Regions from separate parts of the Thermoanaerobacterium sp. R66 genome, predicted to be linked through region 3. Evidence: riboswitches for the same ligand, from Rfam matches in the RefSeq annotation. Region 3 holds a riboswitch; each other region holds the start of a gene.

Region 1 (3,171 bases), 770 kb from region 3:
CCTATGGTTACGAGAAATGTGATAAATAACGTCATACCTAACAAGGATTTTAACCTTATATACAGGTTCGCAATTTTATTAGCTATAATGTACTTCGGAAGGATGATACTTGAATACATAGTAGGATACTATGGCCATGTTTTAGGTGTAAGCATAGAGTACGATATGAGAAAAGATGCTTTTTCACATCTTCAGAAACTTTCTATGAACTATTATGACAACACAAAGACAGGTTATATAATGTCAAGGGTTGTCAATGACTTAAATGAGATAGCAGAAGTAGCACATCATGGTCCAGAGGACCTTTTTTTGTCTATCATAAGGATAATAGGCACATTCATACTTTTGCTTACAATTGATGTGAGGCTGACACTGGTTGTATTTACCATAATACCTTTTATGTTTATATACATGTATATTTACAACAATAAGTTTGAAATTATATGGAAAAATGTCCGTGAAACGCAGGCACAGATGAATGCCACATTAGAAGAAAGCATTACAGGCATAAGGGTCGTCAAATCATTTGTAAGGGAAAAATTTGAGAACCTAAAATTCGATAATAAAAGCTCCATGTATAAAAGTGCCAGGTCAAAAGCGGTTAAGCATATTGGCATATTTGATTCTAGTGTAAATTTTCTTTCTAATATATCAGTTGTGATTACTCTTGCAGCAGGTGGCTACTTTATATCAAAAGGCCTCATAAATACAGGTGACTTAGTGGCATACATAATATACATTAGCCAGTTTTTGCAACCTTTGACTGTTCTTTTGCGGTTTATAGAGCAGTACCAGCAGGGTATGGCTGGCTTTAGGCGGTTTGTAGAGCTTATGGATACAGAGCCAGAGATAGCAGATAAAAAAGATGCGATAGAGTTAAAAGATGTGAAAGGCGATATTGAGTTTGACAATGTCACATTCAGCTACGACAATAAAAGAGAAGTACTGTCAGGAATCAATCTTAAGATAAAACATGGAGAGACAGTGGCAATAGTAGGGCCCTCAGGTGCAGGTAAAACCACACTTCTAAGCCTTATACCGAGGTTTTATGAGATAGATGCAGGCTCCATAAAAATTGACGGTGTAGATATAAGGGATGTGAAGCTATCATCGCTTAGAGAAAATATAGGCATTGTCCAGCAAGATGTATTTTTGTTTTCGGGCACGATAAAAGAAAACATTGCATACGGCAAATTAGATGCTACTGACGAAGAAATAATCAATGCAGCCAAAGCTGCAAATGCCCATGACTTCATAATGGAGTTAAAAGATGGTTATGATACGTATATTGGCGAAAGAGGCGTTAAATTGTCTGGCGGACAAAAGCAGAGAATATCTATTGCAAGGATGTTCTTAAAAAATCCTCCAATACTTATACTTGATGAAGCGACATCATCGCTTGACAATAAAAGTGAATCGATTATTCAGCAGTCTATTGAAAATCTATCGAAAAACAGGACTACCCTCATAATCGCCCACAGATTGGGCACCATTAGAAATGCCAAGCGTATAATAGTGCTTACTGAAAATGGAATAGAAGAGGAAGGTACACATGAGGAGCTTATGAATAGGAAGGGCGTGTACTATAATCTGTACAGCTATCAACAGGAAAATTTGACGATATGGTGAAATATCCTGTACAAGTCAGATAATTTGTGTTAAAATAAAGTAAAAGTTAATATTTCGTCTGGGGAGCTGGGGTGATAGCCCGGCTGAGAGTTAGCAGCTATTTCTGCTATGACCCATAACCTGATCTGGATAATGCCGGCGTAGGGAGTACATTGGACTTTAAGTGTGCTTATCCGGCACACTTTTTTCGTTTTGTATTTCCTCAAGGCATACAAAAAAAGGAGGAATCGATGTGAAGAAGTTGCTTACGATTGCAGGCTCTGACAGCATTGGCGGTGCTGGCATAGAGGCAGATTTAAAGACGTTTTGCGCCCTTGGAGTATACGGCATGTGCGTCATTACGGCAGTGACGGCGCAGAATACAGTAGGTGTCTTTGATGTAAGAGAGATGGATGCGGATATCATCAAAAAGCAGATAGATTGCGTATTTGATGATACGGCGGTAGATGCTGTAAAGATAGGTATGGTATCAAGCCAAGATATCATTGACGCTATTGCATCATCACTTAAAAGATGGAATCCCAAAAATGTCGTATTAGACCCTGTCATGATATCAAAAAGCGGATATTACCTTCTAAAAGAAGATGCCATAGACGCATTAAAGACAAAACTTTTGCCTATGGCAGATATCATTACTCCCAATATACCGGAGGCGTGTGAGCTTACTGGAATGAATATTGAGGGAATTGACGACATGAAGGAGGCTGCTAAAAAGATCATCGATATGGGTGTAAGAGCTGTCGTTGTAAAAGGTGGACATTCAGTAGAAAACGCTACTGATGTATTCTACGATGGAAGTGAATTTTTACTTTTGCCGCAGGAAAGGATCGACACCAAAAATACACATGGGACGGGATGCACGTACTCATCTGCAATAGCTTCGTACCTTGGTAGAGGATTAAGCTTGAAAGATGCAGTAATAAACGCAAAAAGTTACATAACAGAGGCTATTAAAAATTCTCTTGAGATAGGTAAAGGTGTAGGACCTGTAGGACATCTAGTAGATCTTTATAAGAAGGCAGGTATTGACTATGAAGATTAAAAACTCGACGCTTTTTTTAATATGGGCAGGTGCGGCCATATCCATTGCAGAGGTTTTTACTGGTTCGTACTTTGCACCATTAGGCTTAACTAAAGGGATTTTAAGCATATTGTTAGGTCACATCATTGGCACTCTGTTTTTTGCTTTAGGAGGGCTTATGTCCTTTAGAGTTAAGAAACCTGCGATAGAGTCCACAAAAGGTGTCCTGGGCGAGAAAGGCATGGTATTTATAGGGCTTTTAAATGTGCTTCAATTGGTTGGCTGGACGGCTGTAATGATAATACAGTCTGCAAAGGCTTTCAACGGTGCTATAGGCATGTCTACTGCTGTTGGAATTTTTGTCGTTGGCATATCTGTTTTATTGTGGACATTATTCTTTGACAATGAAGCTTACTGGATAAACGATATTGCTGTTGTGCTTTTATTTATCTTGACTATATTTGTTGTATTGTATTTGAAGGCGGGAAAGGTTGGATATGTAGCCGGAGACATGAGCTTCA
Region 2 (3,171 bases), 1.9 Mb from region 3:
AGCTATAAAAGAGCTTTGGAATAGTGCAAGTGTAAAAAGGACACCTGCAGAATGGGCTTTGCAATGGGTTTGGAACCATCCAGAGGTATCGCTTGTATTAAGTGGAATGAGCACGATGGAGCAAGTGAAACAAAATATAGAAAGTGCTTCAAGATCAAAAGCGAATGGCTTAACTGATGATGAGGTAAAACTTGTGGATAAGGTAAGAGAAACTTATAATAAGCTTTCGCCTGTAGGATGCACTGCCTGCAATTATTGTATGCCGTGTCCAAACGGTGTGAATATACCCAAGAATTTTGCCATATACAATGAAGCCCACATGTACAATAACTACAATGAAGCACTTAGAAATTATAATAGCTTAAATGAAGGAAAAGCAAGTTCTTGCATAGAGTGCGGAGAGTGCGAGACTAAGTGTCCTCAGCACTTGACGATAATTGAATATTTAAAGGATGTAAGAAGATATTTTAAAGAAGCAGTTTAAAAATAAGCCATATTGATGAAACCTAAGTTTCACCAATATGGCTTTACTTTTTATAATATTTTTTATAATACTTGCTTTGACGGTTTACTTGTGAAATAATAAATAGTGAATATCTTATTTAGAAGGGAGTGTCAAGGATGGTTCAAAGCGGATTTATGCTATTTCTGCAGTACTTTGTAGCATTAGCAACACCGATTGTTTCAGTTATCTTTTTGGTATTTTACATAGTTTATACAATGAAAAAGATGAAAAAGATTGATTCAATAGAAAAAAGCTTAGCAAAAATAGCAGCTTCAGGCAAGTCAGAATCAAGTGAGTCTTCTTATGAATCTAATGAAGATTTTGAAGTTGAAGATGAAGTCGAAGAAGTTATCGTTAAATAGCAAAATGTATCAGGATGTGGTAATGTGCTGCGGGATGACTTAGATACACCCATTGGAACGCTAAGAATATATTCAAGCGAAGATGGCATAACGAGGATAGATTTTCCCAATGAAGAACATTTACAATGTTTAATGGGTACAAATTCGCTTATTGCAGATTGCAAAGAACAGCTTAGATTGTACTTTGAAGGTCGCTTGAAAGAATTTAATGTAAAGTTAGACTTACAGGGGACAGACTTTCAAAAATCTGTTTGGCGAGAGCTTATGAAGATACCGTATGGTTTTTACGCTACATACGGTGAGATCGCAAGGAGAATAGGAAAGCCAAATGCATCAAGGGCTGTAGGAAATGCCCTTAATAAAAATCCGATCCCGATTATCATACCGTGTCATAGGGTCATCGGCTCGGATATGACGTTAAAAGGCTTTGCAGGAGGACTTAATGTAAAATCATTGTTGCTTCAACATGAAGGTATTGCATTTAAAAAGTAATTTCATTATAATATAGTATAAATTAATAAACAGACTATGTCCGCTGGGGGTGCTTTTAGCTGAGATGGCAGATGCCAAACCCCTAGAACCTGATTAGGTTAATGCCTACGAAGGGAATGCGGCAAAAGACCGCATCAGTGTGCGGTTTTTTTGTTTTAAGCGGTACATAGCCTCAAAAGGAGGTTATTTTCATGTCCTACATTGTAAGCATTTTTTCAGATTTCACAAAGATAAAGCCTGCCACACTTTCCATCATCATCGCGATTTTATTTGCTGTGTTTTTGTTTTACATCCTGAGAAATAGCGTGAAATTTAACGCAAAGATGCTTGTGTATGGCGGATTAGCAATAGCTATATCATTTGTCTTGTCGTATATAAGGTTTTACCATTGGCCTCAAGGTGGCTCTATAACGCCAGCCAGCATGCTTCCGCTGTTTGTCTTTGCATATTATTATGGAGCAGGTCCAGGCATAGCGGTGGGAATGGCTTATGGAATGCTTCAGCTAATACAAGATCCTTATGTTGTGCATTGGATACAGCTTCTCTTGGATTATCCATTAGCATTTGGAGCCTTAGGGCTTGCAGGGTTTTTTAAGAAAAACTTAAGCTTTGGCGTTTTAGTTGGTGGTTTTGGCAGGTTTTTCTCACATTTTCTATCAGGTGTCTTTTTCTTCGCCAGCTATGCACCTAAAGGCATGAATCCTGTCGTCTATTCACTTCTTGTAAATGGGATACTAGTAGGTGTGGAGGTTTTAATTTGCTTTATGGTTTCTATTATTCCACAAGTGAGAAATGCAATTGAGATAATAAAGAAAAAAGCTTTAGCTTAAAAAAGATTTATTAAAACCCTCTTCTTAACGGAAGAGGGTTTTAATAAATCTTATACAATAAATTGATTTTGATGGTATAATATTAGATAGCAAATGAAAATAAACTATATTGATAACACTATTTTAACGCATTTTTAATTAAACTTTAATCCAAATTTAATTTTTGGATGAGATAATCAATATAGTGATTGCGAGGGTCTTTAAAATGGATAAAATAAAGATTTTAATACTTTATGAAGATATAGGGACTGGGCATAAAAGGACTGCAATGGCATTAAAAAAAGCATTTGAAAAAAGAGATAATGTTGAAGTGTTTGTAGAAAATCCACTTGGAGAGAAGTTTCCCAGTCTTTCGTATTTGACGACTCGAATTTACCTAAAGACATTAAAATTGACACCTGAATTATGGGGTTATCTCTATGAGATGGAAAGGGACAAGATAGAAAGGCGCATAAATAAGCTGGTAGGCATATCCGTTTATACATTTATAAAAGATTACGTATTAAACTTAAAGCCTAACGCTGTAATATGCACCCATCCGTTTTCTTGCTCTATTCTGTCTCATATAAAGAGAGATCTAAATATTCCAATATTCGCTATATTGACTGATTATGATGTCCATGCGTATTGGATACATCACCAGATAGACGGGTATTTTGTCGGTTCTCAAGAGATGAAAAGTCAGATGAATTTGATGGGTGTTTCTGATGATAAAATATATGTTACGGGAATACCTATTGATGAGGAGTTTTATGTTAAGAAAGATAAATTTGAGGTGAGGCAAAAATTAGGATTTGTTGTAGATAAGCCATTTATACTTGTAATGGGTGGTGGGCTTGGACTTGGAAATATTAAAAAGGCTGTTAATGTCATACAAAGCCATAAAGATTTACAGATTGCTGTAATATGTGGATTGAATAAAAATTTAAAAGCCAAAATTGAGGAAATTGCTGATGATAATGTAAGTGTATATGGACATGTG
Region 3 (3,171 bases):
CCTACTTTAACAGGCTTATATCTTCTCCTGTAATAACTTTATTCATGTTTCTCACAGCACACATATTTCCACACATTGTACATGTTTCACTATCATGTGGTAGAGATTCACTCCTGTACCTTCTCGCCTTTTCAGGATCTATAGCTAATCTAAACATTTCATCCCAATCAAGCTTTCTCCTGGCATAAGACATATCATTATCCCATTTTTCTGCATTGCGTATACCTTTTGCCAGATCTGCTGCATGGGCAGCTATTTTAGAAGCAATGATGCCTTCCTTCATGTCTTCAATCGTTGGAAGTCTCAGATGTTCCGCTGGTGTTACATAACACAGGAAATCCGCTCCACTTGCTGCAGCAATTGCACCACCAATTGCACTTGTAATATGATCATATCCAGGTGCAATATCTGTTACGATTGGCCCAATACATAAAACGGCGCACCATGACATAGCTTTTTCTCCAACAAAACATTTGCTTCGATTTCATTTAGCCTCATATGACCAGGTCCCTCAATAATCACTTGAACATTCTTTTCATAAGCTCTTTTCGCTAATTCTCCAAGGGTTATAAGTTCTTTTATTTGGCATGCATCTGTGGAATCATTTATGCAGCCTGGCCTCAATGCATCGCCAAGGCTTATCGTTACATCGTACTCAGCACATATGTCAAGAATATCATCAAAATACTCATAAAAAGGATTTTCCTTATCATTTAATTCCATCCACGTATATAACAAAGAGCCTCCACGAGAAACGATATTTAGAAGTCTTTCATTTCTTTTGAAAATTTCCGCCGTCTCTCTGTTGATGCCTGCATGGATAGTCATAAAATCAACACCGTCTTGTGCATGCCTTTCGACGATCTTTATAAATTCTGAAGGAGTAATGTCTTTTAAATCTTTGTCATAATATCCTACAGCATCATATACTGGAACAGTACCTATCATGGCTGTAGAAATACCTATCAATCTGTTTCTAAATTCGAAAGTTTTGCCATATGAACTTAAATCCATGATAGACTCTGCTTTCATTTCTATCGCCTTTTTTGCCTTTTCTAATTCTGCATCCACATTGTTGCAGTCCCTTGATACACCTAAGTTTACGTTTATTTTTGTTCTAAGCCCTGTCCCTACGCCTTCTGGACTAAGTGCTTCATGGTTTTTATTTGCTGGTATGACTACTTCACCAGAAGCTACCTTGCTCAGCAATAAATCCACTTCAATGTCTTCTTTTGCTGCCACAACATTCATCTCTTCTGTAATAATTCCTTTTTTTGCCGCATCTAATTGTGTAGTGTAATTCATCGCAGTCATCCTTTCATAAATTATTTTGTTTTGATACTTGTAAAATGAAGGGAGGAAGAAGGTTATATTCGAAAATATTGAATAAAAAAAGCCTTACCGCATGGTAAAGCTTTATAATCGAAAGCTTGCTTCCCTACGGTAGTATTAACTACATCAGGTTCTAAGGGTCAGGTTTTACCTTCTCAACCAAAATGGTTCCCCCGCAAACTAATTTTACAAGTATTAAATTTAATCTAATTATACTTTAAAACTCTAAAATTGTAAAGGTAATCGGGATTAAAAATCTAATTATTTAATATCACAAACAGGCTTAACATTTATGTTTGACCTGTATTCAGTTTCTGTCCAAAATATTCTATCTGCAACCATAGCTTCAGGGTTTAATTCTACACCCTTTAATATAAGCTCTTTAAATTTATTGTATCCAGCCCTGTCTATCAAGTGACCTCCATGGAGATATACTGGTTTATGATTCAATACTTCCGCAGAGAAATCTTGCCAATTTTTAAGTATGCCCAGCACTACATCTTCTGTTACCCAATTTAAGAAAATCTTTCCCATGCGAGGTGTCTGTTTTCCGGTTCTGCCACCAATGAGGACTCTGTAGAATTTCTTAGGATTTCTAGACCAAGCACCTGTGGGACATACAAGTGCACACTCACCACAGCCAACACAGCAGCACGAATCTTTCTCGATTTTTCCATTTACCATGTATAAAACACCTGTAGCATGTTGTTTACACGCCTCGATACATTTCTTACATCCTATACAACGATCGTAATCATATTCTGTTTTTGTAATGCCTATAATTCCAAAATCGTTGAAATGAGCCTTTGCACAGTCATTAGGACATCCGGCTATGCTTACTTTTATATGATAATCACTTGGAAAGATGATTTTTTCAATTTTTCTTGCAAGTGATGTTGTGTCTATATTTGCCTTTATGCAATGTTTATTTCCTATGCAAGCCATAATGTTTCTAGAACCTATCGTTGGATATCCATTGTCATCTACTTCCATGTCAACACCACAAAGGTCTACTTCTATCTCTTTAATAAACGTCTTTATATACTTATTGACTTCATCGATATATTCATACTTTATTCCAGGTATTGATAAAGTTTGTCTAACGCCAAGATGAAATTGTCCATTTCCCCATGTTTTTGCAATATGTTCTACATATGACAAATATTTAGCATCCATTACACCGCCTGGAACGCGCATCTGCACCATGAATTCACCGCGGACTTTCGATTGCCTGTAACAATTTCTGCGGACTTTTTTTACATCTATATCATAGTTCATTACATACACCTCCACATTTAATCAAGTAAATCCTTCGCTTTTGTGTAGTTAAACACAGGACCTTCGAGGCAAACATACGTCTCGTTTATCTTGCAGTGACCACATTTTCCAATTCCGCAAGACATTTTTCTCTCAAAGGAAACCCAAATTTTATCTTCTGGTACCCCATTTTTCAATAATTCTAATGCTGTAAAATGCATCATTACTGGCGGACCAACGACAATGACATTGTAATCATCAAAGCTATCAAATGGTATTTTACTTATATGCTCTGTCACCAAGCCAACTTCAAATCCATCGACTTTTTTCTTATCAAGAGTATATATAGTGTTAAATTTTGTCTTAAAATTATTTAAATCTTCTTTAAATAAGACGCTGTTTTCATCTTTAAATCCTGCTATAAAGTGTAGCGATTTTATTTCTTCCGAATTATCATAAAAATACTTAAGTAAGCTTCTAACAGGCGATACACCTGTACCACCAGCTATAACAACTAAGTCTTTTCCTTTATATTTGTTAACAGGGAATGAATTACCATAAGGTCCTCTCATGAATATCTTA

Evidence for each region. Region 3 has a riboswitch for thiamine pyrophosphate ahead of thiC (phosphomethylpyrimidine synthase ThiC). Riboswitches for the same ligand answer to the same signal wherever they lie in the genome.
Region 1: linked by a shared signal. The riboswitch ahead of thiD (bifunctional hydroxymethylpyrimidine kinase/phosphomethylpyrimidine kinase) and the one ahead of thiC (phosphomethylpyrimidine synthase ThiC) in region 3 are both predicted to bind thiamine pyrophosphate.
Region 2: linked by a shared signal. The riboswitch ahead of thiT (energy-coupled thiamine transporter ThiT) and the one ahead of thiC (phosphomethylpyrimidine synthase ThiC) in region 3 are both predicted to bind thiamine pyrophosphate.

What each region holds. Positions count from the first base shown of each region.
Region 1 covers NZ_JAEUWW010000001.1:1,102,313-1,105,483, reverse strand. Annotated here, with positions in the region: gene JJQ93_RS05515 (ABC transporter ATP-binding protein) at 1-1,629, shown strand, start outside; TPP riboswitch at 1,679-1,793, shown strand; gene thiD (bifunctional hydroxymethylpyrimidine kinase/phosphomethylpyrimidine kinase) at 1,862-2,671, shown strand; gene cytX (putative hydroxymethylpyrimidine transporter CytX) at 2,661-3,171, shown strand, end outside.
Region 2 covers NZ_JAEUWW010000001.1:2,222,353-2,225,523, forward strand. Annotated here, with positions in the region: gene JJQ93_RS11110 (aldo/keto reductase) at 1-484, shown strand, start outside; gene JJQ93_RS11115 (hypothetical protein) at 622-867, shown strand; gene JJQ93_RS11120 (methylated-DNA--[protein]-cysteine S-methyltransferase) at 892-1,359, shown strand; TPP riboswitch at 1,395-1,493, shown strand; gene thiT (energy-coupled thiamine transporter ThiT) at 1,551-2,189, shown strand; gene JJQ93_RS11130 (MGDG synthase family glycosyltransferase) at 2,395-3,171, shown strand, end outside.
Region 3 covers NZ_JAEUWW010000001.1:333,558-336,728, reverse strand. Annotated here, with positions in the region: partial or broken gene thiC (phosphomethylpyrimidine synthase ThiC) at 2-1,305, opposite strand; TPP riboswitch at 1,418-1,517, opposite strand; gene asrC (sulfite reductase subunit C) at 1,594-2,610, opposite strand; gene asrB (anaerobic sulfite reductase subunit AsrB) at 2,628-3,171, opposite strand, start outside.